One region of the Streptomyces sp. NPDC047085 genome, then DNA from elsewhere that is predicted to be linked to it. Evidence: riboswitches for the same ligand, from Rfam matches in the RefSeq annotation. Region 1 holds a riboswitch; each other region holds the start of a gene.

Region 1 (7,189 bases):
GGCCCAGCCGGACCAGGCCGCGCAGCACCTTCAGATGGGCCTCCGTGCGCCGCTGGGCGGCCCGGAAGGCGCCGAGCGGCTCCAGCAGCATCCGCATCTCCAGCAGGTCGGCCGCCTCCAGCTCGGTCGGCTCGGCCACGCACGCGCCCGCGTGCCGCCGGGTCACCACGAACCCCTCGGCCTCCAGGGTGCGCAGGGCCTCGCGGACGGGAACGCGCGAGACGCCGTAGCGGCGGGCCAGGACTTCCTCGGTGAGGCGGCCGCCGCGCTCGTAGACACCCGCGACGATGTCGTCCCGGATCGCCGTGCACACCGAGTGCGCCGGAATACGCATGCCCGACCTCCGTCTTAATCCCCGTGAAACGTCGACGATGGACGTGTGTTCCGTGACTCTATTGCAATGAGCCGGAATTTCCGACGGCGGGCCGGAATCCATGGATATTTTTTGGACAACGGGTACGGCGGGCTCACAGAAAAACGGCGAAAGCCCCGGCGCGTGAGCCGGGGCTTTCGGATGCTTCGGATGCTTCGGATGCTTCGGATGCTTCGGATGCCGTGCGCGCGGGCGTCAGACGTTCACGCCGTGCTTGCGGAGGTAGGCGACGGGGTCGACGTCCGAGCCGTACTCGGGGGTCGTACGCGCTTCGAAGTGCAGGTGCGGGCCGGTGACGTTGCCGGTCGCGCCGGACAGGCCGATCTGCTGGCCCGGGGTGACCTGCTGGCCCACGGTGACGCCGATGGACGACAGGTGGCCGTACTGGGTGTACATGCCGTCGGCCATCCGGATCACGATCTGGTTGCCGTACGCCCCGCCCCAGCCGGTGGACACGACGGTGCCGGAGCCGGCCGCGTGGACGGGCGTCCCACTGGCCGCGTGGAAGTCGATGCCGGTGTGGGAACCGGAGGACCACAGGGAGCTGCTCGCCATGTAGCCGGTGGAGACGTACGAGTGCGCGATCGGGGCGACGAAGGCGTTCAGGCGCTCGCGCTCCGCCGCACGGGCGGCGCGGGCCTTTGCCTCACGCTCCTCCTTCACGCGCTCGGCGGCGGCCTTGGCCGCGGCCTCCTCGGCCTCCTTGCGCTCGGCGGTGGCCTTCTGGGCGGCCGCCTGCGCGTCGATCTCCTCGGCCAGCGTGTCGCTGACGGTGATGACGGGAGTGAGACCGGTCTGCTCGACGGAGTTCTCCGCGGCGACCGCAGGCGATGCCGCGAGGGTGCCGACGACGCCTGAGGTGGTGAGGGCCGCGATGCCGGCCGCCTGAGCGGTGGTGCGCTTGACCCGGCCGGGCTTGCGGTGCTTCCCGGTGGCGCACATGAACGCCATGAAGTGGCTGGTCCTTTCCTTCCCTCTCGCCTACCGGGTTAGCTGACGGGTTCGGAGCAGGAAGGTCTCCTACGGACCCCCTCGCTCGCGCGCGGGCGTCCGATTCACCCCAGGGACTGCGGTTGGGTCCCCGGCTCCCCTGGCTCGCGCCGTACGGGGACTCGGCGATGACTGTCCGGTGCCGCGGGCGCGGCGCACTGCCTGACGGACAGCCCGAAAGACGCTACGGGCGGCGGCTCGCGATCCCCAAACGGATCCGGGCTTTTGTAGCGCATCCCACAGGGCAGACAGGCAACCTCCGCCTCAATCCGGACATCTGGGGACCGGGGCTTCGGCATGGCCGGGAACGGCAAGGGCCCTGACGACCCGTCGGTCGCCAGGGCCCCACGCGCGCGTACGGCTGCCGCCTCGCGCTTCGGTCCCTAATCGGCAGTCCCTGATCGGAAGTCCCTGACCGGCAGTTCCTAATCGGCTGCCACGACGGTGACTTCACCGATGCCGAGCGCCTCGACCGGCGCCTTGATCTGGGCGGCGTCACCGACGAGGACGGTCACCATGCGGTCCACCGGGAAGGCGTTGACGACCGCCGCGGTGGCCTCCACGGTGCCGGTGGCGGCGAGCCGCTGGTACAGATGCGCCTGGAAGTCGTCGGGCAGGTGCTGCTCGACCTGGTCGGCCAGCGTGCTCGCGACGGCCGCCGCGGTCTCGTACTTCAGCGGCGCCACCCCGACGAGGTTCTGCACGGCGACGTCCCGCTCGGCGTCGGTCAGGCCCTCCGCGGCGAGTGTGCGCAGCACCGTCCACAGGTCCTGGAGCGCGGGGCCGGTGTTCGGGGTGTCCACGGAGCCGCTGATGGCGAGCATCGCGGCGCCGGTGCCGTCCGGTGCGGAGCGCAGGACCTGCCCGAAGGCGCGCACGCCGTAGGTGTAGCCCTTCTCCTCGCGCAGGACGCGGTCCAGGCGGGAGGTGAGGGTGCCGCCGAGGCAGTAGGTGCCGAGCACCTGGGCGGGCCACACCTGGTCGTGCCGGTCGGGTCCGATCCGGCCGATGAGCAGCTGCGTCTGGACGGCGCCGGGCCGGTCGACGATGACGACGCGGCCGGTGTCGTCGGCGGACACGGGAGGCACCGGACGCGGCTGCCCGGGGGTGCCGGTCCAGGCGCCCAGGGTGTCGCCGAGCAGCGCGTCCAGGTCGGTGCCGGTGAGGTCGCCGACGACGACCACGGTGGCCGTGGCGGGGCGCACATGGCGGTCGTAGAAGGCGCGTACGGCGGCCGCGTCGATCTTCTCGACCGTGTCCTCGGTGCCCTGACGCGGGCGGGACATGCGCGAGGTGGCCGGGAACAGCTCCTTGGAGAGTTCCTTCGCGGCCCGGCGGCCGGGGTTGGCCAGCTCGTGCGGGATCTCGTCCAGGCGGTTGCGGACCAGCCGCTCGACCTCGCTCTCGGCGAAGGCGGGCGCGCGCAGGGCGTCGGAGAGCAGGCCGAGACCCTTGGCCAGCCGGGAGGCCGGGACCTCCAGACTGAGCCGGACGCCGGGGTGGTCGGCGTGCGCGTCGAGCGTGGCGCCGGCCCGCTCCAGCTCGGCGGCGAACTCCTCGGCGGAGTGCTTGTCGGTGCCCTCGGAGAAGGCCCGCGCCATGATCGTGGCGACGCCGTCCAGGCCGCCCGGCTCGGCGTCCAGGGGCGCGCCCAGCAGCACCTCGACGGCGACGACCTGCTGGCCGGGGCGGTGGCAGCGCAGGACGGTCAGGCCGTTGTCCAGCGCGCCGCGCTCGGGGGCGGGGAAGGCCCAGGGCTTGGCCTCGCCGGGCTGCGGCTGGGGGTGGAAGTCCATCGTGGCGAGCTCGGTCACCGGTCCGTCTCCTCGTTGTCGTTCTGGTCGGCCGGGGCGACGCCCGCTTCCACGGTGGCTTCCGACTCCGGGTCCTCGCCGCGCCCCGCCTCCTCGGTGTGCTCGGCGGACTCGGCGGACAGCGGCTCGTAGACGAGGACCGCGCGGTTGTCGGGGCGCAGGCGGGCCTTGGCGACCTCCTGCACCTCCTCGGCGGTCACGGCCAGGATGCGCTGGACGGCCGTGAGGGCGAGCTGCGGGTCGCCGAACAGGACGGCGTACCGGCACAGTTCGTCGGCGCGGCCGGCGACCGTGCCGAGCCGGTCCAGCCATTCGCGCTCCAGCTGGGCCTGGGCGCGCTCCATCTCCTCGGGCGTGGGGCCCTCCTCGGCGAACCGGGCGAGCTCCTCGTCGATGGCGGCCTCGATCACGGGCACCTCGACGTCACCGGAGGTCTTCACGTCCAGCCAGCCCAGCGAGGGCGCGCCGGCCAGCCGCAGCAGGCCGAAGCCGGCCGCCACGGCCGTGCGGTCGCGGCGCACGAGCCGGTTGTACAGGCGGGAGGACTCGCCGCCGCCGAGGACGGTGAGCGCCAGGTCGGCCGCGTCGCACGCGCGCGTGCCGTCGTGCGGGAGCCGGTAGGCGGCCATCAGGGCGCGGGCCGGGACCTCCTCCACGACGACCTCGCGCAGCTGCTCGCCGATGACCTCGGGCAGGGAGCCTTCGCGGGGCTGGGGCTTGCCGTCGTGCGCCGGGATGGACCCGAAGTACTTCTCGATCCAGGCGAGGGTCTGCTGGGGGTCGATGTCGCCGACCACGGAGAGCACCGCGTTGTTCGGCGCGTAGTAGGTGCGGAAGAACTGGCGGGCGTCCTCCAGGGTGGCCGCGTCCAGGTCCGCCATGGAGCCGATCGGCGTGTGGTGGTACGGGTGGCCCTCGGGATAGGCGAGGGCGGTCAGCCGCTCGAAGGCGGTGCCGTAGGGCACGTTGTCGTAGCGCTGGCGGCGTTCGTTCTTGACGACGTCCCGCTGGTTCTCCATGGACTCGTCGTCCAGGGCGGCGAGCAGGGAGCCCATGCGGTCGGCCTCCAGCCAGAGGGCGAGCTCCAGCTGGTGGGCGGGCATGGTCTCGAAGTAGTTGGTGCGCTCGAAGCTGGTGGTGCCGTTGAGCGAGCCGCCGGCGCCCTGGACCAGCTCGAAGTGGCCGTTGCCCTTCACCTGGCCCGAGCCCTGGAACATCAGGTGCTCGAAAAGGTGAGCCAGGCCGGTACGTCCCTTGACTTCGTGGCGGGAACCGACGTCGTACCAGAGGCAGACCGCCGCCACCGGGGTCAGGTGGTCCTCGGAGAGCACCACGCGCAGACCGTTGGCCAGGCGGTGCTCGGTCGCTGCCAGGCCCCCGGAGCCTGCCTCGGCTGTGGTCGTGTGACCCATGGGCATGTACGTCCCTTCGCGAGCGGAAGCGGTTGATAGAAACCGCGGTTTTCCTGCCGTTCCTGCCACTGTATGCAAAGCGTGCGAGGCCTCGGCGGAGTTCCCGCGGGACGTACGCCCACAGCGGATCGCGTAGCCTGCGTCAGGCGTGCCGTCGGACGGTTCCCGGGCACCGGGGGGACGGCTCCCGGCGCCGGTCGCGCCTGCGGGGGACCGGGTCGCGGCTCGGGTTGTCAGTGCCGCGGTCCACAATGGTCCGCGTCAGATCCGTCAAGCGCGAGCAGAAATCAGGAGGAGCCGGCGATGGCCCGCCGCAGCACGAAGACCCCGCCGCCCGACGATTCGTACGAGGAGAAGATCCTCGACATCGACGTCGTGGACGAGATGCGTGGCTCCTACCTCGAGTACGCGTACTCGGTCATCTACTCGCGCGCCCTGCCGGACGCCCGTGACGGCCTCAAGCCGGTGCACCGCCGCATCGTGTACCAGATGAACGAGATGGGCGTGCGCCCGGACCGCGCGTACGTGAAGTGCGCCCGTGTCGTCGGCGAGGTCATGGGCAAGCTCCACCCGCACGGCGACGCGTCGATCTACGACGCGCTGGTGCGCATGGCGCAGCCCTTCTCGATGCGGCTCCCGCTGGTCGACGGCCACGGCAACTTCGGCTCGCTGGGCAACGACGACCCGCCGGCCGCCATGCGGTACACCGAGTGCCGGATGGCCGAGGCGACGGGCCTGATGACCGAGTCGATCGACGAGGACACGGTCGACTTCACGCCGAACTACGACGGCCAGGAGCAGGAGCCGGTCGCACTGCCCGCCGCTTTCCCGAACCTGCTGGTCAACGGCTCCTCGGGCATCGCGGTCGGCATGGCGACGAACATGCCGCCGCACAACCTGCGGGAGGTCATCGCGGCCGCCCGCCACCTGATCAAGCACCCGAACGCGGACCTGGACGCGCTGATGCGGCACGTCCCGGGCCCGGACCTGCCCACCGGCGGCCGGATCGTCGGCCTGGACGGCATCCGGGACGCGTACGCGTCGGGCCGCGGCACCTTCAGGATGCGCGCGACGGTCTCGATCGAGACGGTGACCGCCCGCCGCAAGGGCCTGGTCGTCACCGAACTGCCCTTCACGGTCGGCCCGGAGAAGGTGATCGCGAAGATCAAGGACCTGGTCAACGCGAAGAAGGTCCAGGGCATCGCCGACATCAAGGACCTCACCGACCGCGAGCACGGCCTGCGCCTGGTCATCGAGATCAAGAACGGCTTCGTGCCGGAGGCGATCCTGGAGCAGCTGTACAAGCTGACCCCGATGGAGGAGTCCTTCGGCATCAACAACGTGGCCCTGGTCGACGGCCAGCCGCTCACCCTGGGCCTCAAGGAGCTGCTGGAGGTCTACCTCGATCACCGCTTCGACGTCGTCCGGCGGCGCAGCGAGTTCCGCCGCACCAAGCGCCGGGACCGGCTGCACCTGGTCGAGGGTCTGCTGACCGCCCTGGTCGACATCGACGAGGTCATCCGGCTGATCCGGTCCAGCGAGAACTCCGCGCAGGCCAAGGAGCGCCTGATGGAGCGCTTCTCGCTGAGCGAGGTCCAGACCCAGTACATCCTCGACACGCCGCTGCGCCGGCTCACTAAGTACGACCGCATCGAGCTGGAGGCGGAGAAGGACAAGCTCACCGCGGAGATCGAGGAGCTGACCCGGATCCTGGAGTCGGACGCGGAGCTGCGCAAGCTGGTCTCGGCCGAACTGGCCGCCGTGGCCAAGAAGTTCGGCACCGACCGGCGCACGGTCCTGCTGGAGTCCGCGGGCGCCCCGGTGGCCGCCGTGCCGCTGCAGGTCGCCGACGACCCGTGCCGGGTGCTGCTGTCCTCGACCGGCTTGCTCGCCCGTACGGCGGGCGACGCGCCGTTCCCGGAGGACAAGGGCGCCCGGCGCGCCAAGCACGACGTGATCGTCTCGGCGGTCCCGGCGACCGCGCGCGGGGAGATCGGCGCGGTGACCTCGGCGGGCCGTCTGCTGCGGATCAACGTGGTGGACCTGCCCCAGCTGCCCGAGACGGCGACGGCCCCGAACCTCTCCGGAGGAGCGCCGCTGGCGGAGTTCGTCTCCCTGGAGGACGACGAGACGGTGATCTGCCTGACCACGCTGGACGAGTCCTCCCCCGGTCTGGCGCTCGGCACCGAGCAGGGTGTCGTCAAGCGCGTGGTGCCCGACTACCCGTCCAACAAGGACGAGTTGGAGGTCATCACCCTCAAGGAGGGCGACCGGATCGTCGGCGCGGCGGAGCTGCGCACCGGCGAGGAGGACCTGGTGTTCATCACGGACGACGCGCAGCTGCTGCGCTACCAGGCCTCTCAGGTCCGTCCGCAGGGCCGCCCGGCGGGCGGTGTGGCCGGCATCAAGCTCTCCGAGGGCGCCAAGGTCATCTCCTTCACGGCGGTCGACCCGGCCGCCGACGCGGTGGTCTTCACGGTGGCGGGCTCGCGCGGCACGCTGGACGACTCCGTGCAGACGACGGCCAAGCTGACCCCGTTCGACCAGTACCCGCGCAAGGGCCGGGCCACCGGCGGCGTGCGCTGCCAGCGGTTCCTGAA
Region 2 (7,189 bases), on a different contig from region 1:
CCGAACTCGTCCCCGGACCACGACGTTCGCGTCCCCGGACCACGCCGATCGCGCACGACCCGACCGCGAACCAGCCGGTCGCGCACCACCCCACCACGAACCGGCCGATCGCGAGCCAACCGACCGCGACCCCTCGCCCCTCACCTCACCCCGAGACGACGCGCCCGCTGACCTCCCCGAGTCCGATCCGGCCCCCGTCCTCCCCGGGTGCCCACGCCGTCAGGGTCACCACGTCCCCGTCCTCCAGGAACGTGCGCTTGCCGTCGGGGAGTTCGAGCGGGTCACGGCCGTTCCAGGTCAGCTCCAGCAGGGAGCCGCGCTGGTTCTCGGCCGGACCGCTGACCGTGCCCGAGCCGTACAGGTCGCCGGTGCGCAGCGAGGCCCCGTTGACCGTCATGTGGGCGAGCTGCTGGGCGGCGGTCCAGTACATGGTGGAGAACGGCGGCTCGGACACCACATGGCCGTTGATGGCGACGGAGATCCGCAGGTCGTAGCCGCCGGGCTCGATCCCGGGAGCCGAGTCGTCCAGGTAGGGCAGCAGCGGGTGCGTGCGCTCCGGAGGCGCCACGCGCGCGGGCTCCAGCGCCTCCAGCGGGGTGATCCACGCCGACACCGAGGTCGCGAAGGACTTGCCGAGGAACGGGCCGAGGGGGACGTACTCCCAGGCCTGGATGTCCCGCGCCGACCAGTCGTTCAGCAGGCAGAGCCCGAAGACGTGCTCCCGGAAGTCGCCGAGCGCGACCGGCCGGCCCAGCTCGGAGGGCACGCCCACCACGAAGCCGACCTCCGCCTCGATGTCCAGCCGGACGGAGGGGCCGAAGACGGGGGCGGGGTCGCCGGGGCCCTTGCGCTGCCCGGACGGCCGTACGACGTCCGTGCCCGAGACCACGACCGTGCCGGAGCGGCCGTGGTAACCGATCGGCAGGTGCTTCCAGTTGGGGGTCAGCGAGTCCTCGGCGTCCGGGCGGAAGATCTGGCCGACGTTGCGGGCGTGGTTCTCGGAGGCGTAGAAGTCGACGTAGTCGGCCACCTGGAAGGGCAGGTGGAGGGTCACCGACGACAAGGGGTGGAACAGCGGCTCGATCGCCGACCGGTGGGAGGGCACCGTCACCCACGCCGTCAGCGCGCGCCGCACGTCCGACCAGGCGGTGCGCCCGGCCGCCAGCAGCGGGTCGAGCGAGGGCTGCGCGAGCAGGGAGACGTACGGGGAGCCGAGCGCGGCGGCCGCGGTGCCCGCGTCGAGGACGTGGTCACCGAGCCGGACGCCGACCCTCCGCTCCGTGCTGCCGGCGGGCGAGAACACGCCATAGGGAAGGTTGTGCGGACCGAAGGGGTCGCCCTCGGGGACGTCGAAGGGGGGCATGCGGTTACTGCCTCACTCTCATCCGGGCCATGCATGGCGCTGTGTTCCATGTGGTCGCGCCACACGTTACGGCTGAGGTGCACGTCTTGGGCAGTGCCCCAGGGGTTGCCCGCGTGGTGTCTAAAGAGTTCGCAGCAGCTCTCGCGTTGCGCGTCCCGCTCACCCTCGGCGTCCGCGTCCGCACCGCCCCCCCCCAGGCCACAGTGCCTCCAGAACAACGTAACGCCCACCACTGACAGCGGAGGGGGCACTTGGGGCCGGGCGGTGCACAAGTCCGGGAAGCGCACGGTGAGTCGAGGGGACGCGATGTCCGTATTCTCTGATCATGGCCGCACCCCCCGCGTACGCACTGATCGCCACCGACCTGGACGGGACGCTGCTGCGCGGCGACGACACCGTCTCCGACCGGTCGCTCGCCGCCCTCGCGCGGGCGACGCGCGCCGGTGCGCGGCACCTGGTGGTGACGGGGCGCCCGGCCCCGCGGGTACGGCCGCTGCTGGACGCCCTCGGCCGCACGGGGCTCGCGGTGTGCGGGCAGGGCGCGCAGGTCTACGACGCCGGGGCCGACCGGCTGCTGTGGTCGGTCCGGCTGGACCGGGAGCTGGCCGAGGTCGCGCTCGGCAAGATCGAGGCCGAGGTGGGGCAGGTCTACGCGGCCGTCGACCAGGACGGGGTGGACGGGCTCACGCTGATCGAGCCCGGGTATCTGATGCCGCACCCGACCCTGCCCGCCGTGCGGGTCGGCCGCCGCGACGACCTGTGGTGCGAGCCCATCAGCAAGGTGCTGCTGCGCCACCACTCACTGTCCGACGACGAGTTGGCGGCGACCGCGCGCGCGGTGGTGGGTTCGCTCGCGACGGTCACGATGTCGGGGCCGGGAACCGTGGAGCTCCAGCCGTGCGGTGTCACCAAGGCGACGGGGCTGGCGCTGGCCGCCGAGTACCTGGGGATCGAGGCCGAGCGGGCCCTCGCCTTCGGCGACATGCCCAACGACATCCCCATGTTCGACTGGGCGGGACGCGGTGTCGCCATGGCCAACGCGCACCCCGAACTCAAGGCCGTCGCCGACGAGGTCACGAAGTCGAACGAGGACGACGGCATCGCCGTCGTCCTCGAAAGACTGTTCCCGGCCGGCTGACCGGATCTCAGCAGGGCCTGCCGCGCGTGTGGACCGGTGGATCAGTAGGCGCCGAAGACGTTGTCGATCGACCCGTAGCGGGCGGCCGCGTAGTTGCAGGCGGCCGTGATGTTCGCGACCGGGTCGTAGATGTCGAAGGACGTGCCGGCCACGTGGTACGTGTTGAACGTGGGGTCGATGACCTGGAGCAGGCCCTTGGACGGGATGCCCTTGGCGGCGTTGGAGTCCCAGAGGTTGATGGCCCGCGGGTTGCCCGACGACTCGCGGATGATGTTGCGGTGGATGCCGTTGTAGGTGCCCGGGATCTTCTTCTCGGCCATGATCGCGAGCGACTCGCGGATCCAGCCGTCGAGGTTGTTCGGGTACCCGGCCAGGGTGGTGCCGGTCGTGGTGGTGGAACCGGCGGCGGAGGCGCTGGTGGCCCCGATGAGCGGCAGGGCGAGCACGGCGGCGCCGGTGCCGACGACGGTGAGCGTGCGGAAGAGGCGGGACGAGCGGGCGCGGCGGGGCTGAGCGGCAGCAGGCATGGCTTTTTCCTCTCCGTCGCCTGCGAGGTGAGCTGTCGGGTTCGGGCGGGGAGGTGCCCGGCCGCGCCACCAGGCCCGTTGGGCTCTGGAGGAGGCGCGACTTCACCCCGAGCCGTTCCGGTGCGACACGTGTCGACCGGTCTGGCGGCTTACCTGGGTCCCCCGCTCCTGCCGTACGAAATGAGTTCGTCGATGGGTGGTGTCAGACGCGGCAGGATTCGGCGTTCGTCTGACGGCCCGGAACGTATGCGACAGCACATGTCCGGAACAAGTACCGGATTCACAAGAAGGCCTAGTTGACCTTGATCTATGCCGATTTGGGTACTTGATCCTTTGCGGTTGCCAATCCTCAACTGCCCGACAGGCAAGGCGAGAAGGGTGGCCGGGCCGGTGTGGCCGCCAGGGAGGGTGAGTGACCCAATTCACGTAACGGCAAATTACGCAAAATCAGACATGGGGGATTAGTTGGATTCGCTCTTAATGGGGCCATTGGTGGGTTTAAGTCCCCTCGGGCCCGGAACCTCTGAGGCGGCGCCCTTCGTTGAAGAGGGGTGAGGTGGCTCCGGGGTTGCCTCCGGGGCCGCCTCTGGGGGTGCGCTCGACCTCACGTTCGGGACTGCCTGCGGGTTGTCGAACGCGCATCCGGTCGGCGTGTATTCCGGCGACAGGGGGCGCGCCTTCCCGTTAAGTAAGGAAATGTCCGTTCTTATCGGATGGTGGAGAACATCACGTCCGTGATGCCGATACCGCCCGGGCTGGACCGGTGGGTGCTATCGGTGATCGAAAGGGGACCGGATACGCTGAGTCGAGTGATGGCAACGACCTATCGACAAACCGTGTAATCGCCAGCAGGCACCAGCAGACAGGAGACCCTCGTGACCGTCGTCGGGCCGTTCGGGCTGAGCGTGCGGGACCAGGCTCTGGAAGCCGATGTCCAGGCCGGATTGGCGGCTGTCGAGGAAGGCTTGCTCGCGGCCACCAAGAGCGAGGTCCCGTTCATCACGGAGGCCGCGCAGCACCTGGTTCGAGCCGGCGGGAAGCGGTTCCGGCCGCTGCTCGTGATGCTCGCGGCCCAGTTCGGCGACCCCTACGCGCCGCGCGTCGTGCCGTCGGCCGTGGTCGTGGAGCTGACCCACCTGGCCACGCTGTATCACGACGACGTCATGGACGAGGCGGCCGTGCGGCGCGGTGTGGACAGCGCCAACACCCGCTGGGGCAACTCCGTCGCGGTCCTCACCGGCGATTTCCTCTTCGCCCGCGCCTCCCAGATACTCGCCGACCTCGGCCCCGAGGCCGTCCGGGTGCAGGCCCTCGCGTTCGAGCGGCTGGTCACCGGGCAGATCCTGGAGACCGCCGGTCCCCAGGACGGCCGTGACCCCGTCGAGCACTACCTGGACGTGCTGGGCGGCAAGACGGGCTCCCTGGTGGCCGTGTCCTGCCGGTTCGGCGCGATGATGTCCGGCGCCGACGAGACGGTCATCGACGTGCTCACCCAGTACGGCGAGCGGCTCGGGGTTGCCTTCCAGCTCGCGGACGACGTCCTGGACATCGCCTCCGACTCGCACGAGTCCGGCAAGACCCCGGGCACCGACCTGCGCGAGGGCATCCCCACCCTGCCCGTGCTCCGGCTGCGCGAGCGGGCCGCCCGGCTGGGTCTGCCCGAGGACATCGAGCTGTGCGAGCTGCTGGACTCCGACCTCAGCGACGACACCCGGCACGCCCGGGCGCTGGCCGGCCTGCGCGCCCACCCCGCGCTGGAGCAGGCCCGCCGGGACACCATCCGGTACGCGGAGGAGGCCCGGGCCGCGCTGTCCCCGCTCCGGGAGTGCGACGCCAAGACGGCGCTGACCGAGCTCTGCGACGCCGTGGTGCACCGCGCCGGCTAGGACGCCTGCCAGGTCCTGCCAGGCCCTGCCGGGACCTTCCACGGGCCCGGCCACCGGCCCGCAGCACACGACGAGGGCGGTGTCTCCCCCCGCGACCCCTACGGGTCGGGGGAGACACCGCCCTCGTGCGTCATACCGCAGGCGTACACGGAGTTGGCTCCGTGGTCTGACGCCCCGGCACGGCGGATTTGGTCTGATGGAAACCACGGAAATCAGCACTCCTCACCGATTCGGGTGAGAATGGCGGCTCAAGTGGACCAGCGTGAGGACAGCCGCCGCCGACGACGGAGGTAAGGCACACATGGCACCGTACGAATCCGACGACGCGACCGGCGCCGCAGCGGACGAGGACCTGCGCTCCGGACGCCGCAAGGCGGCCCGGTACGTCGTCCCGGTCGCGGTGGTGGGGGTGGCGGCGGCCACGATCGGGCTGGTCCCGGCGCTCGCCGACTCCGGTGACCCCGACCTGCCGAAGATCACCGCACAGCAGCTCATCGAGAAGATGGCCAAGTCGGACGTGCAGCAGCTGTCCGGCACCGTGAAGGTCAGCACCGACCTCGGCCTGCCGGACCTCGGCGGCCTGGAGAACAGCCTGGCCTCGGGTGCGGCCCAGGGCGGCGACGGCTCCTCCGCGGACCCGTCGTCCAAGCTCACCGAGCTGGTCTCCGGCACGCACACCCTGCGCGTGGCCACCGACGGCCCCGACCGGCAGAAGCTCTCCCTGCTCGAGCGCGGATCCGAGTACAGCCTCATCCACGACGGCAAGGACGTGTGGGGCTACGACAGCAAGAGCAACGAGGTCTTCCACGGCACCGCCGACGACTCCGGCAAGGACCACCGCCGGGCCGAGCCGCCGGCCACGCCCAAGGACTTCGCCGACGAGGCCCTGAAGTCGGTCGACGACACCACGTCCGTGACCGTCGACGGCACCGCCCAGGTCGCCGGACGCGACGCCTACAAGCTGCTGATCAGGCCCAAGCAGTCCGGCACCACGGTCGGCGCGATCAGCATCGCGGTGGACGCGAAGACCGGCATGCCGCTGAAGTTCACGCTGACCCCGAAGAGCGGCGGCGCCGCCGTGTTCGACGCGGGCTTCACCCAGGTCGCCTTCGCCCGCCCGGCCGCCTCCACCTTCGACTTCACCCCGCCCAAGGGCGCGAAGGTCACCGAGCAGAAGGACGAGCCGAAGGCGAAGGAGCACGCTCCGAAGCTCGGCGAGGACTTCGCCCAGGGGATGGACGGGGCCAAGGTCATCGGCAAGGGCTGGAACGCCATAGCCACCTTCGACACCGGCGCCGAGGGCGGCATGCCCTCCGGCTCCGAGGGCGGTGCCTTCGGCGGCTTCCTCGGCTCGCTCGGCGACCAGGTCTCCGGCACGTTCGGCAAGGGCACGGTCTTCTCCACCCGCCTGGTCAACGCCCTGATCACCGACGACGGCAAGGTGTACGCCGGCGCGGTGACCAAGGACGCGCTGGTGAAGGCGGCGAACGAAGGGAAGTAACCCTCCCGGGGCCTTTCCAGGGGCCTTCAGGGCCTTCACGGCCCCGGAGCTATCAGGCTCCGGGGCTTTCACGGGCCCTGGGGCCATCGGAGGCCCTCCGGGCACGACGAATCGAAGGGGAGCCGATGGACGACGCACCGTCCGCCACGCAGCCGGACCCGGAGGACGCGGCGGCGAGCGTCATCGCCACCCGCGGCCTCACCAAGCGCTACCGCGGCGGGCAACTCGCCGTGGACGGTCTCGACCTGACCGTCCCGGCGGCCAGCGTCTTCGGCTTCCTCGGCCCGAACGGCTCCGGCAAGACCACCACCATCCGCATGCTGATGGGCCTGATCGAGCCGACCTCGGGCACGGCCCGGGTCCTGGGCCGCCCCATGCCCCGGGCCGCCCGGCAGGTCCTCCCCGAGGTCGGCGCGCTCATCGAGGGCCCGGCCCTGTACGGCTTCCTCTCCGGCCGGGACAACCTGCTGCGCTACGACTCCGCGGACCCGACCGCCGACCCACGCACCCGGCGCGCCCGGGTCGCCGCCGCCCTGGACCGGGTGGGTCTCGCGGCCGCCGCGGGCAAGAAGGCCAAGGCGTACTCGCTCGGCATGAAGCAGCGCCTGGGCCTGGCCGCCGCGCTGCTCCAGCCGCGCAGACTGCTCGTCCTGGACGAGCCCACCAACGGGCTCGACCCGCAGGGCATGCGCGAAATCCGCACTCTCATCCGCGAGTTGGCCTCCGACGGCACCACCGTCTTCCTGTCCTCGCACCTCCTCGACGAGATCGAGC
Region 3 (7,189 bases), on a different contig from region 1:
CGAGCGCGAGGGCGATCTGCTCGCCGGGGACGTACCCGGCCTGCTTGATGGCCTCGAGGATGAGGTCGAGGGCCTCGCGGTTGGAGCCGAGGTTCGGGGCGAAGCCGCCCTCGTCGCCGAGGCCGGTGGACAGGCCCTTGGTCTTCAGGACCTTCTTCAGGGTGTGGTAGACCTCGGTGCCCCAGCGCAGCGCCTCGGAGAAGGACTCCGCGCCGATCGGGGCGATCATGAACTCCTGGATGTCCACGTTGGAGTCGGCGTGCGAGCCGCCGTTCAGGATGTTCATCATCGGCACCGGCAGCAGGTGCGCGTTCGGGCCGCCCAGGTAGCGGAACAGCGGCAGGTCGCTGGCCTCGGAGGCGGCGTGGGCGACGGCGAGGGAGACGCCCAGGATGGCGTTGGCGCCGAGGGAGCCCTTGTTGTCGGTGGCGTCCAGGTCGAACATCGCCTGGTCGATCAGGCGCTGCTCGGTGGCGTCGTAGCCGACCAGCTCCGGGCCGATCTGCTCGATGACGGCGAGAACGGCCTTCTCGACGCCCTTGCCCTGGTAGCGGTTGGGGTCACCGTCGCGCAGCTCGATGGCCTCGAAGGCGCCGGTGGAGGCGCCGGACGGGACGGCGGCACGACCCGTGCTGCCGTCGTCGAGGCCGACCTCGACCTCGACCGTGGGGTTGCCTCGGGAGTCCAGGATTTCCCGGGCTACGACGACGTCGATGGACGGCACGAGCATCTCCTTCTTGGATGTGACGCTGGAAGTGCGGGGCTTTGTGCCTTACGGCTGTGCCTTGCGACTAGAGCCTAACCGTCCCAGGGGCGTCGGCCACCGACCGACCGTCCCGTGGACAGGGAGAGACAGGGCGAGACAGGGAGACGGTACCCATTGTTCCCGCCCGGAACAAAGGGGGACCGGGAAAGGCGCAGAAAAAAGCCCCGCCCCGGTGCGTACGGGGGAACACGCACCAGGGCGGGGGGCCCGTGGGGACGGGGGGTGACCCTCACGGGGGCTCTATCGGGGGAAGTCGCCGTGAGGACGCTGTGGCCGGGCCGGCCGGCCGCGCCTTACTTCAGGTGCAGCTGCTGGCCGGGGTAGATCAGGTCGGCGTCCTCGACGATGTCCTTGTTCAGCTCGAAGAGGGTCTTCCAGCCGCCCTTGACGTTGTGCTTCTCGGCGATGGTGCCGAGGGTGTCGCCCTTGACGACCTTGTACTCGCCGTCACCCTTCTTGACCTTCTTGCCGGTCGGGGTGGTGACGGTCTTGCTCGGGGCCGGGCGGGTCGCCGAGCGGGAGGCGGCCTGCTGGTCGGTGGAGCGGGTGGTGGTGCTGCTCGAAGAGGTGGTCTTCGAGGAGGGGGCGGCGGTGCCGCTGTACGGGGTGCTCGACAGGCCCGTGCCGCAGACCGGCCAGGCGCCCTTGCCCTGGGCGGCGAGGACCTTCTCGGCCACGGTGATCTGCTGCTGCTTGGTGGCCAGGTCGGCGCGGGAGGCGTAGGCCGTGCCGCCGTAGGCGGCCCAGGTGGAGGCGGAGAACTGCAGACCGCCGTAGTAGCCGTTGCCGGTGTTGATGGACCAGTTGCCGCCGGACTCGCACTGGGCGACCTTGTCCCACTCGGAGGCGGTGGCGGCGGAGGCGTTGCCGGCCGCCATCAGCGGGGCGGCGACGACGGCGCCGGTGACACCGACGAGCGCGATGGCGCGGGTGGCCTTGAACGGACGACGGTGCTTGCCCTTGCCGGAAAACAGCATGGATCGATCCCCTCACCGACGCCTGCGAGGTGAGCTGTCGGGTTCGGGCCGGTTGAGTTGCCCGGCCACTCCTCCCTCGTGGGAGGCGTGGCTTCACCCCAAGCCGGTCGCGGCATCAACTGCCGGATCCGGCGCTTACCTTGGGTCCCCCGCTCCTGCCTACGGCGCGTGACGCGTCGACTGTTCCCGGGCAACCGCTGGCAGGATTCGGCGTTGCGAGTGCCGGGGCTCGTGGTGACGAGCGGTCCCGACCGTAGACATGCGCTCGGCGGAATTTCAAAGACGATCAGGGCTTCTGAGACTCATCCCACACTTTCACCAAACCGGACATTAGCCCTGAAAGCGGGGCGTCAACTCCCGCTACTCCGCGCCCGCTTCGGAACCGACGTCCAGGGTCTGACCGGGGGCGATGTGGTCCGGGTCGGCGCCAATGGCCTTCTTGTTCTGGCTGTAGAGCGCGTGCCATCCGCCGTCGACGTCAAGGGAGTCGGCGATGGAGGCGAGGGAGTCGCCTTCACGGACCGTGTAGGTACCCGCGTCACGGGAGGCGTGACGGCCCGAGGAACGGGTGTCCTGACCGCTTGTCAGGCTTTCGTCCGCACTGCCGCCCCGGTGACGTCCGCCACTGCTGAGCGCACCGGTGTCGACCAGGCTCCAAGAGCCGCCGGTCTGCCACGAATTGTCCGAGTCGTCGACCGCGGGGTCCGGGGCGGCCGAAACGCCACTCCCCTGCGTGGGCTCGGAGTCGGGCAAGGCGGACTTGTCGGACTTGGGAGCATTCGCACCCTCGTCGGAGCCGGCGGAGTCGGCGGAACCGGAGCCCTCGCTCGCGCTCGGGGACGGCGTGACGGTCGCGTCCGAGGAGGAGCCGGACGACGGTGACGAGGGCGACGAAGCCGAGGAATCCGGCAGATTGGACGAGTCGGACTTACCGGTGGAACCGGAGGAGGAGTGCCCGGAGTCCGCCTTGCCCGATTCGCCGGAGCCGGCGCCGACACCCGTGTCCACGTCCACCGAACCGGAGTTGGAGGTCAGTCCGGAGAGCAGGGCGCAGGTGGCCCAGGGGGTGGTGCCCTGGTCGGCGAGGATCTTCTCGGCGACCGCGATCTGCTGCGAACGGCTCGCCTGGTCGGCGCTCGCGGCGTACTGGGTGCCGCCGTACGTGGCCCAGTCCGCCTGCGATATCTGCAGGCCGCCGTAGTACCCGTTGCCGGTGTCGGCGCTCCAGGAGCCGCCGCTCTCGCACTCGGCCACCTTGTCCCACGTGGTGCCGTCGGCCGCGTTGGCGCTCGCGGCGCCCAGGAGAGGGAGGGCGATGGCGGAGCCGGTCACTCCGGCCGCGACGATGAGTGCCGGAGCCTGACGGGGGCGACGGTGACGACCGTTCCCGGAGAGCATGCGGAGGCCTTTCGTGCGACAGCAGGACCGGCGCGGCGGGTGATGCTCAGGGCCACGCTGATGGGTGAACGTAGCGGCACACGATCACTTGTCACAAGTTCATGCCGCACAGATCACGTGAAGATCACATAGTTGAACGTCGCTCACGTCGTGTCCGCTTGTCCGCGTCCGTCCCCCGTGCCCGGTTCGCGTGCCGGCTCAGGAGACCGGCTGAACTCCACCGGGAGCGTGCGCAGACCGCGCATGATGAGCCCGCCGCGCCAGCGCAGTTCGGCCGGATCCACCGCGAGCCGCAGGTCGGGCAGGCGGGTGAGCAGGGTGGCCAGCGCGGTCTGGCCCTCCAGCCGGGCGAGCGGGGCGCCGAGGCAGTAGTGGATGCCGTGCCCGTACCCGAGGTGCTGGTTGTCCCGGCGGGCGAGGTCCAGCACGTCCGGGTCGGCGAACCGCTCCGGGTCCCGGTCCGCGGCGGCCAGCACGACGAGCACCGGGTCCCCGGGGGCGATGTCCTGCCCCCCGATGGAGAGCGGCCGGGTGGCGAACCGCCAGGTGGCCAGCTCCACCGGGCCGTCGTAGCGCAGGAGTTCCTCCACACCGGTCGCCAGGAGGTCCCGCTCCCCGGCGGCGAGGGACCGCTGGAGGCGGTGGCGCTGCTCGGGGTGGGTGAGGAGGGCGTAGGTGCCGTTGCCGATGAGGTTGACGGTCGTCTCGAAGCCGGCGAACAGGAGGATGAAGGCCATGGCGGCGGCCTCGTTCTCGGTGAGGTGCTCGCCATGGTCGGAGGCCCGGATGAGGCCCGAGATCAGGTCCTCGCCCGGGGTGGGCTCGGCGGGCAGTGCCTCCCTCTTCTTGTGGATGAGTTCGGCGAGGTAGCCGCGCATCTTCTTGACCGACCGCGCGACCCCGCCCCGGGGCCCGCCGCCGTGCCGGATCATCATGCCCGCCCAGTCCCGGAAGTCGTCCTGGTCCTCGCGCGGGACGCCGAGCAGGTCGCAGATGGCGTAGATGGGGAGCGGGAAGGCGAACTCGTGGATGAGGTCGGCGGAGCCCCTCGCCGCGAACCGGTCGATGAGGTGATCGGTCAGCTCCTGCACCCGGGGCGCGAACTCGGCGACACGGCGGGGCGTGAACGCCTTGCTGACCAGTCGGCGCAGCCGGGTGTGGTCCGGCGGGTCGATGTTCAGCAGATGGGTCATCAGCTCGGCCTTGCGCTCGCCGGGGATGCCGGTCTTGCCCTTGGCGTGCGCGGGCTCGTCGTGATGCTCCGGGTTCTTGCTCAGCCGCTGGTCGGCCAGGGCCTGCTTGGCGTCGGCGTACCGGGTGACCAGCCAGGCCTCCACCCCACTGGGCAGCTTGGTCCGGTGCACGGGCGCGTGCTCGCGGAGCCAGGCGTAGGCGGGGTAGGGGTCGGCGGCGAACTCCCAGGTGAAGAGGTCCGGGGCGGGGGCGTCGGGGGCGGGCTGGTTGGTCACTCCTCGACGGTATCCGGCCCCTCTTCCTTCTTCTCCCCCGGCTGCACGCCCTCCGCCGACGCCGGCCGGGCACCCTCCGCCGCCCGTATCGCGTCCCGGTAGACCCGTGCCGCGGCGCGCAGCGCAGCCTCCGGGTCGACCCCGTCCGCCTCGGCGCGCACCGCCAGGGCCAGCAGTTCGTAGCCGACGCCCTCGCCCTGTGGCAGGGGCACGGCCAGGTCGGCCATGCGGGCGCGGGAGGCGAGCTTGGCGGTGAGGGCGAGGCCGGGCTGGCCGAGGGGGACGCCCTCCGTCACCGAGGTGCGCCGCTTCTCCTCGGCCTTGGTGCGCAGCCAGTGCTCCTTGACGTCCTCCGGTGTCTCCGCCTTCTCCTCGCCGAAGACGTGCGGGTGGCGGTGGATCAGCTTGGCGACGATGCCGCCGGCCACGTCGTCGATGGAGAACGGCGCGTCCGGGTCCTCCTCGGCGATCCGGGAGTGGAAGACGACCTGGAGCAGGACGTCGCCCAGCTCCTCCCGGAGTTCGTCGCGGTCGCCGGCCTCGATCGCCTCGACCAGTTCGTACGCCTCCTCGATGCCGTACTTGGCCAGGCCCAGGTGGGTCTGCCGGGAGGACCAGGGGCACTCCTCGCGGATGCGGTCCATGACCTGCACGAGGTCGAGGAGACGGGCGCCGGGCAGGTCGTAGGAGGCGGGGAGCAGCTCCAGCTCGGGCATCCGCACGCGGCCGGAGCCGGCCAGCCGGGCCAGCCCGTCGGTGAGGGCCGGCTCGCCCTCGCCGGTGGCCACGACGACCACGGTCCGCCCGCCGGCGCAGGCGTCGACCAGCTCCTGCGCGGTGGGGGACGCCTCCGCCACCGCTATCCCGGCCTCCCGCAGATACGGCAGCTGCGGATGGGCGCCGTCCGCGCACAGCACGGCGTCGGCGGTGCGCAGGGCCTGCCAGGCGGGCCAGGACAGCAGGCCGGGGGCGACGCGGTGGCTGGTGGTGAGCAGGACGATGCGGCCGGGGGCGGCGTCCGGACCAGTGGCGGTGTCCGGGCCGGGGGCTTCGGGGCGGGTTGCGTTCACCATCCGAACGTAACCCACGGCGCCGACGGACGTGATCGGTTGTCCACAGGGGCGAGGGGGTCGTGTGATCGTATGACCGGCACCTCTTCGCCGGATCGTTCCGGCACCCCCGGCGCGGCCCCGCTACGCCGGCTGCTGCTCGGTTCCCGGTGCCGTGACCTCGCGCACCCACGGGGTCTTGGCATCGGTGCGGCTGCTCTTCGCCACGTCCCAGGTGCCGTAGCGCGGGTTGAGGTCGATGTGGAGTTCGCGGGACGCCTGGGAGAGGGCCTTCCAGAAGGCGGGCTGGGTGGTGTCGGTGCCGAGCTTCGTGGCGAGCTTCTGCGCCTCGATCTGCAGGCGGAGGTTCTCGTCCAGCCGCTCGGGGGCGATGCCGTACTTCTGCAGCCAGGCCGTCTGCAGCCCCTTGGATCCGCCGGCCTGCTGCTCCAGGCCCGCGCGCATCTGCTGGGTCTCCTTGCGGGTGACCGTGATGCCCTGGTCCTGGGCGGCGCGGTGCAGGACCCGGTCGAGGACCATGTTGTGCAGGGTGTCGCGGGTGAGGCTGCCGGTGGAGGCGAGGACCTGCTGGTACTGGGCCTCGTCCGGCACCGCGGCCCGCTGTGCCGCCCGTACCTCGTTCACCCGGTTCTCCAGCTGGGCGACGGTGATCCGCTGTCCTCCGACGACGGCCGCCGCGCCCGGGTGCGCTTCGTTTCCGCAGGCGGTGAGGACGGGTGCCGCGGCGGCGAGCGCGGCGGTGAGGAGGAGCGCGGTGCGACGGCGGCGGTGCAAGGAAACCTCCCGAGGAGATTGTGCGACGGTGCACAAAGTTCTTGCGGTGATCGATGGTAGGCAGTGGGCAGGCTGCGGCCAACCCATTCGACCAACGATTCGCAAGCGCTTCGGGCACCGCCGCGCCGCTCCCGGACCGGTTCCGGACCGCTTCCGGACCGGCTCCGCTCAGCCGGTGATGGCCACCGGCGCGTCCCAGGCGTCACGGTCGACGGTGAGCGTGACGCCGCCGTGCGTCTCCTTGCTGTTGACCATGTACTGGTGGGCGCGGCTGTGGTTGGTGAACTGGGTGGCGCCCCAAGGCCAGTCCGTGGTCGTGGTGTTCTGCTGGTCGTACAGCGCGTACCAGAGGTTGCCCGGCAGGTCGGTCTTGTCGGACGCGGTGGCGATGGCCTTGGCGCTGGAGCTGGTGAAGCCGTAGTAGCCGGCGCGGTACGTCTTGGCGTGCAGCCCCTTGTCGAAGGCGCGCACGTACGTCAGCACGGCGTCGTTGCACGCCTTGTTCGTGATGTCGTACGCCTCCATGTCCAGGTAGATCGGGCTGCCCGCCTTCATGCCGAGCGCGGAGGCCTTGGCCACGGCGTCGGAGGCGTCGGCGGCGCCGAGGGAGGCGGCGGTGGAGGCGGTGAGCTTCTCCGGGTTGGAGCCGGACTGGCAGGGCGGCTGGGCGCCGACGTAGATCGGGACGAGCTTCCAGCCGATCGAGCTGACCGACTTGACCCAGGAGGCGGTGAG
Region 4 (7,189 bases), on a different contig from region 1:
GCCTGCGGCGTATCAGCCGGTTTACGGGTATCCGGTGGTGCCGTATCCCACGTACAACCCGTATCGGTCGTAGACCATCGGGCGCGCGAAGTACGGCACCGCCGGATTGCGCCGTCGTGGCTCAGCGCCGTTGCGGCGGACAGGAACTCAGGCCGAGGCCTCCGTCAGGGTCTTCAGTTCGTCGTCCGTCAAGCGGAGGTCGGCCACGCCCAGCAGGGCCGGGAGCTGGTCGACCGTCCTCGCCGAGGCGATGGGGGCCGCGATGGTCGGCTGGGCGGCCAGCCAGGCGAGGGCGACCGTGGCCACCGGGGCCTCATGGGCGGCGGCGACGGCGTCCAGGGCGGTGAGGACCTTCTGGCCGCGCTCGGTGCCGAGGTGCTTGGCGGCGGAGCCGGCGCGGGCGCTGTCGACGGTGGCGCCGGGGCGGTACTTGCCGGTGAGGAAGCCGGAGGCGAGGGCGTAGTAGGGGATGGCGGCCAGGCCCTCGCGGGCGGCGAGGTCCTGCAGCGGGCCCTCGTAGGTGTCGCGGGAGACCAGGTTGTAGTGGGGCTGGAGGGCGACGTAGCGGGCGAGGCCCTCGCGGTCGGAGAAGTCGAGCGAGGCCTCGAGGCGCTCGGCGGTGATGTTGGAGGCCCCGATGTGGCGGACCTTGCCGGCCTTCACGAGGTCGTCCAGGGCGCCGATGATCTCCTCGACCGGCACCTCGGGCTTGTCGAAGTGGGTGTAGTAGAGGTCGATGTAGTCGGTCCCCAGGCGGCGCAGGGAGGCGTCGGCGCCGGCCTTGATGTTGGCCGCGGACAGGCCCTGGTACTCGGGGTGCTGGCTCACCTTGGTCGCGACGATGACGTCGGAGCGGTTGCCGCGGGCCTTGAGCCACTTGCCGAGGATCGTCTCGGACTCACCGCCCTTGTTGCCCTCGGCCCACGCCGAGTAGACGTCGGCGGTGTCGACGAAGTTGCCGCCGGCGGCCGTGTAGGCGTCGAGGACGGCGAAGGAGGTCTCCTCGTCGGCGGTCCAGCCGAAGACGTTGCCGCCCAGGGCGAGCGGGAAGACCTCGAGGTCGGAGGAGCCGAGCTTGCGCAGAGAAGCGTGAGAAGCAGTCATGCTTCAGTTCAACCGCCACTCCCGTCCCACCCATTCCGGGATTTCCGCGAACGGTGTGTGAACGCGCCCGGATGGCGGACACCCCGGCAGCCCTGACGTCGGGGGGACGCCGCCAGGCCGCCGGGGACCGTATGTGGGGGGTGGATCAGAGACCGACCGCTCAGGGCGTGAGGCCCTTGCCGCGCAGCCACGCCATCGGGTCGATGCCGGTGGACTGGCCGTTCGGGTGGACCTCCAGGTGGAGGTGCGGGCCGGTGACGTTGCCGGTGGCGCCGACGCGGCCGATGACCTCGCCGGTGGTGACCTTCTGGCCGACGGAGACGCTGATCGAGGACTGGTGGCAGAACCACAGCTCGGTGCCGTCGTCGAGGGTGAGGATGGTGCGGTAGCCGTAGGAGCCGGCCCAGCCCGCCTCGGTGATCGTGCCGCTGTGGATGGCCTTGATCAGCGTGCCGGTGGGCGCGGCGAAGTCGAGGCCGGTGTGGTAGCCGGAGGACCACATCGAGCCGGCCTGGCCGAAGGTCGAGGTGATCGTGTACGAGGAGGTCGGCAGCGCGTACTGCTTGGCCAGCTCGGCCAGGCGCGCCTCTTCGGCCTTCCTCTTGGCCTCGGCCTCCGCCTTCTCCTTGGCGGCGGCGGCCTTGGCCTCGGCTTCCTTCTGCGCCTTGGCGGCCGCGTCGGCGGCGGCCTTCTCCGCGGCGGCAGCGGCGGCCGCGGCGGCCTTGGTCTCGGCCTTGCTCTGCTGCTGCTCGGCCTGGGCCATGATCCGGTTGCGCAGGGCCTCGCCGGCGTCGGCGCCCTTGGCGCTGTCGGCGGAGGTCACGCCGACGTTGCTGAGGGAGGCGGTGGTGGCCTTGGGCGCGTTCGACGAGTCGTCGTCGAACAGGTGGCCGACGGAGTCCACGGAGGGCAGGTCGGGCAGCGAGATGGACACCGGCGGCTTGCCGGTGTTGGCGCTGGCCATGCCGCCCGCGCCGACGGCAGCGATGACGCCGACGCCGAGGACGGTGGAGCTGCGGGCGAGTCCGCCGCCGCGCTGCTTGGAGACGCGGTGCCGGCCGCGTACCGGGCGGATGGAGTCCTCGGTGGGGTTCCACTCCTCCCAGGGGCCCTCCTCGGCACGGTAGGCGCCGTAGCCGAAGGTCTCGGATTCGCGCTGAGCGGGCACGAACGGGGCTTCTGGGGCAGGCCGGTTGGACGCCACGCGGGCGTACTCCTTTCCTTCCTCCGCCTACCGGGTTAGCTGACGGGTTCGGAGCAGGAAGGTCTCCTACGCGCGTATACCAGTCGTGGACTCAAGAGTTCACGACGGCGTCCGCGTGATTCACCCCAAGGTGGTGGTTCCCCGGTTCCCTTGCGGGATTCGGCGCGTGCGCACGGAGCCGCCTCTTGTGACGGCTGGGACGACCGCGCTGCGTTATCGAACGTTAATAGACCCAGGTGCCAGATTCCAAGCCGTTCGGCTTGATCATTAACGTTCATCGGGGTGGATATACGCGCCAGGACCGGTGGAAAACGGGCGACTTGACCAGCATTCAGGAGTCACAAGGGTTTTGATGGTGACTCAGATGTTATGCGGAGGGCTGTCGTCCGGTCACCATGAGTGATAACGAGCCCGTCGGTGCGTATGGGCGTACGGCGGTCACGGGCGCCGTACGGCCAGCAGCGCCATGTCGTCCGACATCCCGCCGCCGGAGTGCCGCCGCACCTCCGCGGCGAGGCGGCCGAGCAGGGTGCCGGGGTCCGGGAAGCCGCGTCCGGCGAGCCGGCGCGTGGGGTCGTAGAACCGGCCGTGCACGTCCCGGGCCTCCGACAGACCGTCGGTGTAGAGCAGCAGGGTGGCGCCGCCCGGGAAGCCGGTCTCGGTCGCGCGGTCGGGCCAACGGCCCAACTCGCCCATGCCGAGCGGCAGGGCGGGCTCGGCCGCCGCGACGGCGCGCAGGGTGCCGTCGGCGTGCAGCATCAGCGGCGGCGGATGGCCGCGGTTGAGGATGCGGGCGACGCCGTCGTCGTGCGGGAGTTCGGCGAGGACGGCGGTGGTGAAGCCCTCGAAGGCGTCGATCCCCTCCCGCCGGGTGCCCTCGCGGGCCAGCGCCCGCTCCAGCCGCCCGGCCACCGCCTCCAGCGTGGCCTCCTGCTCGGCCGCCTCACGGAACGCCCCGATCACCACGGCCACGGCGGCGACCGCGCTCATGCCCTTGCCGCGCACGTCCCCGACGATCAGCCGGACGCCGTGCGGACTGTCCTGGACCGCGTACAGATCGCCGCCGATGAACGCGTCCTCCTGGGCCGCCTCGTACCGCGCGGCGATGTCGAAGCCGCCGATCCGCGCGGCGGGCTCGGGCAGAACGGCGCGCTGGGCGGCCTCGGCGATCTCCCGCGCGGAGGCGAGCCGCTCGTCACCGAGGCGTACGACGCGGTTGATGACGAGGGCCAGAACGGCGACCGTGGCGACGGTGACGACCTCGGTGACGGCGCTGACGTCCGGCAGGGCGTAGCGGGCGTGCACGGCGAGGGCGGCCAGCAGGGTGGCGAGGCCGGTGAGGGCGGTGGTGCGCAGCGAGGACAGGGGCGCGGCGACCAGTGGGGCGGCCGTGAAGAACGGGACGGCGGTGAAGGCGCGCGGGGTGAGCAGGTCGTACAGGACCCCGCCGGTGATCAGGAGCGCCGGCAGGGCACGGGCGAGGACGCGCACGGTGAGACGGTGGGTGCGGCCCCGGTACGGGGAGGCGGGTGCGGGGTCGTCGCCGTGGCCGGGGGCCGGGACGCGGTCGCCGGGGACTGTGCCGTCGGCGCGTGCGTACGCATTCTCCTCCACCTCACCTGGGCGCACCGCTCGTCTCCCGTGTCATCGACGTGCGTCCAGCGTGGCGGGGCCGGGGACGGCGGGCGACCGGTGTGGACCGAGCGGATGACGGAGTGTGAGGCACGCCACTACGGGGCGCACGCGGCACTCTGTCCCGTTCCGGCGGGGTCGCTCCACTGGGGCCGGAAAACACTCAGGGCCGGAACCCTTGTGGATTCCGGCCCTGAGCCTTCAGTAGCGGGGACAGGATTTGAACCTGCGACCTCTGGGTTATGAGCCCAGCGAGCTACCGAGCTGCTCCACCCCGCGTCGTTGTGTCTCCAGTGTACGCCATGTTCGGGACGCTCAGCACACGGGTTTTCCGTGAGGTGTCACTCAGTGCAGCAGGTGGGCGTTCGGCGCCTTCGCCGCGGCCTCGTGTTCCGGGAGCAGGACGACCTCCACGCCCCCGCCCGTGAGCACGCCGGTGCCGTCTGCCGCCGTCACGAACGTGTCCGGCTCGCGCCAGGCCGTGACCACCCGGCGTACGCCCGCCCGCAGGATCAGCTCGGCGCACGGGGCCGGGCGGGAGGCGCGCCGGGAGCAGGGCTCCAGGCTGCTGTAGACGGTGGCACCGGCCAGGCGCGGGTCGGCGGGGTCGAGCTTGGCGAGGGCCGCCTCCTCCGCGTGGACGACGGGATCGTCGCCCTCGCGCGAGTGGCCGCGCGCCAGCTCGGTGCCGTCGGCGGCGACCACCACCGCGCCGACGCTGAAGGCGGTCCGCGAGGGCGGGCACTGGACGGCCAGTTCGCAGGCGGTGCGCAGCCAGTGATGGTCGGCGGCGGTGGGCAGCGGGCCGGTGCCGGGGGCGGTGGGCTCGTAGCGCATCAGGACGACGTCCTCGATCCGGCGGGTCTCGGTGAGGCGCAGCCGCCCGGCCTGGTACGACCCCGGGCCGAACAGGCGCGGGGCCGCCGGGTCGCCGACAAAGAGGGGGGCCACGACCAGCTGGAGCTCGTCGGCGAGGCCCTGCTGGAGGAGCTGGGTGTGGACGGTGCCGCCGCCCTCCACCATCAGGCGCCGTACGCCGCGCACGTCGTACAGGTGCTCCAGCAGGGCGCGCCAGTCGAGGCCGGGGCCGAGGGAGACCACGTCGGCGGTCGCGCCGAGGGCGCGTGAGGCCTGCTCGGCGCCCTTGTCCGTCGTGTAGACGAGCTTCTCGCCGCCGGTGTGCCAGAAGTTGGCGTCCGGGTCGAGGTCGCCGGTGGCGGTGACGGTGACCTTCAGCGGGTACTCGGGCCTGCCCTGCGCCCGGCGGGCCGCGCGGCGCTCCGGCGCGTTGACGAGCAGGCGGGGGTTGTCGGCGCGGATGGTGCCGGCGCCGATCAGGATGGCGTCGACCGAGGCGCGGACCGCGTCGACCCGGTCGAAGTCGGCCGGGCTGGAGAGCAGGAGGCGGTCGGGGCCGGTGTCGTCCAGGTAGCCGTCGAGGGAGACGGCGGCGGACAGGAGGACGTACGGGTACGGCATCGGCGCGGGCTCCCTGCGAGGGCTGACGGGCCCGCTTGGCCGGCGGGCCTGGCTGGCGGAACTGGCGGGCTTGGCTGGCGGAACTGACTGGCGGGCTTGGTTCAAGTTTGAAACAAACTTACACTGGCGGCATGACGACCCGCTGGCTCACTCCCGAGGAGCAGCGCGCCTGGCGCGCGTACCTCGCCGCCGCCCGGCTCCTGGACGACGCGATCGACCGGAACCTCCAGCGGGAGGCCGGCATGCCGCACCTGTTCTACTCCGTGCTGGCCTACCTCTCCGAGGCGCCCGACCGGCGGCTGCGCATGACCGATCTCGCCGAGTCCCTGAAGATCACGCGCAGCAGGCTGACATACGCGGTGACCAGGCTGGAGCGGGACGGGCTGGTGCGGCGGGAGAACTGCCGCTGGGACAAGCGCAGCAGCCTCGCGGTGCTGACCGACGAGGGGATGGCCGTTCTGGAGCGTACGGCACCCGGGCATGTGGAGACGGTGCGCGCGACCCTCTTCGACCGGCTCACGCCGGAGCAGGTGGGGCAGCTGGAGGAGATCTGCACGGGGATCACCCGCGGGCTGCAGGGCGACGACACCGAGGCCGGGGCGGACGACGTGCCGTGGCGGCGCCGTTCGTCCTGTTCGTCGTCCCGGCCGGCCGACTCCTGAGCCGCACCCGAAAACAATTGCTTCAAGTTTTAAGCATGGGATAGGGTCCCTCCGTCCGACTGCTTCAAATATGAAGCAACCGCACCCGGAGGGACCCGTATGCCCGACACCCCCGCCGCCACGCCGCGCGCCCGCGTCCGGGTACCACTGCGCTTCCACGACGGCTACGGCGTCGACACCGAGCTCGTCACCTTCCACGGCCTCGCCGACGGCCAGGAGCACGTCGCCGTCGTCCTCGGCGCTCCCGGCCCCGTCCCGCTGGTCCGGCTGCACTCCGAGTGCCTGACCGGGGACGTGTTCGGCTCGGCCCGCTGCGACTGCGGACCCCAGCTGCGCGAGGCGGTCGAGCGCATCGCCGAGCGCGGGGGCGTCCTGCTGTACCTCCGCCAGGAGGGACGCGGCATCGGCCTCTACAACAAGCTCGACGCCTACGCCCTCCAGGACCAGGGCCTCGACACCTACGAGGCGAACGCCGCGCTCGGTCTCCCGGAGGACGCCCGCGACTACACGGCCGCCGCCCAGATGCTGCGCGCCCTCGGCATCACCGAGCTGGACCTGCTGTCCAACAACCCCGACAAGGCCGAGCAGTTGCGCTCCCTCGGGGTGTCGGTGCGGGACCGGGTGCCGACCGGCGTCTTCACCACGGCCCACAACGTCCGCTACCTCCGCGCGAAGGTCCTCCAGACCCAGCACACCCTGCCGCTGGCGGAGTTGGACGGCCTGACCGGGCTGAACGCCGGCTGAGCCCCCGGCACCCCGCGCCCTACACGAGGACGACGCACCCTCGCCGCTCCAGTTCCGCCAGCAGCGGCGGGGAGGGCTCGCAAGGGTTCCAGCGCAGGTCCAGCTTCTCCAGTGCGGGCAGGTCGGCGATCCAGTCCGGCAGGCGCGTGAGGCGGTTGCTCCGTACGTCGAGTTGGCGCAGCCGGGGCAGGCCGGCCAGGGCCTCCGGGAGGTCGGCGAGGGCGTTCTCCCGCAGGTCCAGGTGGCGCAGTTCGCCCAGGCCGGCCATGGACGGCGGCAGGCTGTCGACCGCGTTGCCCCGGAGCCAGAGTTCGCGCAGATCGCGCAGGTCTCCGATGCTGTCCGGCAGCGTGGTCAGCCGGTT

What was found. Region 1 has a riboswitch for cyclic di-AMP ahead of ABZ865_RS36060 (M23 family metallopeptidase). Riboswitches for the same ligand answer to the same signal wherever they lie in the genome.
Positions count from the first base shown of each region.
Region 2: it holds a riboswitch for cyclic di-AMP, as region 1 does, so the genes downstream of both, ABZ865_RS38315 (transglycosylase SLT domain-containing protein) here and ABZ865_RS36060 (M23 family metallopeptidase) in region 1, are expected to answer to the same signal.
Region 3: it holds a riboswitch for cyclic di-AMP, as region 1 does, so the genes downstream of both, ABZ865_RS20860 (transglycosylase family protein) here and ABZ865_RS36060 (M23 family metallopeptidase) in region 1, are expected to answer to the same signal.
Region 4: it holds a riboswitch for cyclic di-AMP, as region 1 does, so the genes downstream of both, ABZ865_RS41085 (M23 family metallopeptidase) here and ABZ865_RS36060 (M23 family metallopeptidase) in region 1, are expected to answer to the same signal.

Region 1 is NZ_JBEYUW010000015.1:90,536-97,724, forward strand. Features, by position in the region: gene ABZ865_RS36055 (GntR family transcriptional regulator) at 1-334, opposite strand, end outside; gene ABZ865_RS36060 (M23 family metallopeptidase) at 569-1,324, opposite strand; cyclic di-AMP (ydaO/yuaA leader) riboswitch at 1,337-1,501, opposite strand; gene ABZ865_RS36065 (pitrilysin family protein) at 1,789-3,177, opposite strand; gene ABZ865_RS36070 (pitrilysin family protein) at 3,174-4,595, opposite strand; gene ABZ865_RS36075 (DNA topoisomerase IV subunit A) at 4,893-7,189, shown strand, end outside.
Region 2 is NZ_JBEYUW010000018.1:7,378-14,566, reverse strand. Features, by position in the region: gene fahA (fumarylacetoacetase) at 146-1,363, opposite strand; gene ABZ865_RS38320 (HAD family hydrolase) at 1,689-2,501, shown strand; gene ABZ865_RS38315 (transglycosylase SLT domain-containing protein) at 2,543-3,028, opposite strand; cyclic di-AMP (ydaO/yuaA leader) riboswitch at 3,031-3,261, opposite strand; gene ABZ865_RS38310 (polyprenyl synthetase family protein) at 3,904-4,914, shown strand; gene ABZ865_RS38305 (DUF2092 domain-containing protein) at 5,216-6,415, shown strand; gene ABZ865_RS38300 (ABC transporter ATP-binding protein) at 6,541-7,189, shown strand, end outside.
Region 3 is NZ_JBEYUW010000005.1:472,617-479,805, reverse strand. Features, by position in the region: gene eno (phosphopyruvate hydratase) at 1-730, opposite strand, end outside; gene ABZ865_RS20860 (transglycosylase family protein) at 1,060-1,743, opposite strand; cyclic di-AMP (ydaO/yuaA leader) riboswitch at 1,748-1,920, opposite strand; gene ABZ865_RS20855 (transglycosylase family protein) at 2,104-3,141, opposite strand; gene ABZ865_RS20850 (cytochrome P450) at 3,285-4,610, opposite strand; gene ABZ865_RS20845 (nucleoside triphosphate pyrophosphohydrolase) at 4,607-5,683, opposite strand; gene ABZ865_RS20840 (SurA N-terminal domain-containing protein) at 5,804-6,454, opposite strand; gene ABZ865_RS20835 (glycoside hydrolase domain-containing protein) at 6,623-7,189, opposite strand, start outside.
Region 4 is NZ_JBEYUW010000023.1:25,690-32,878, reverse strand. Features, by position in the region: gene ABZ865_RS41095 (PrsW family intramembrane metalloprotease) at 1-73, shown strand, start outside; gene ABZ865_RS41090 (aldo/keto reductase) at 148-1,104, opposite strand; gene ABZ865_RS41085 (M23 family metallopeptidase) at 1,265-2,308, opposite strand; cyclic di-AMP (ydaO/yuaA leader) riboswitch at 2,316-2,483, opposite strand; gene ABZ865_RS41080 (PP2C family protein-serine/threonine phosphatase) at 2,747-3,937, opposite strand; tRNA gene ABZ865_RS41075 (tRNA-Met) at 4,146-4,219, opposite strand; gene ABZ865_RS41070 (dihydrofolate reductase family protein) at 4,286-5,419, opposite strand; gene ABZ865_RS41065 (MarR family transcriptional regulator) at 5,551-6,081, shown strand; gene ribA (GTP cyclohydrolase II) at 6,181-6,825, shown strand; gene ABZ865_RS41055 (leucine-rich repeat domain-containing protein) at 6,845-7,189, opposite strand, start outside.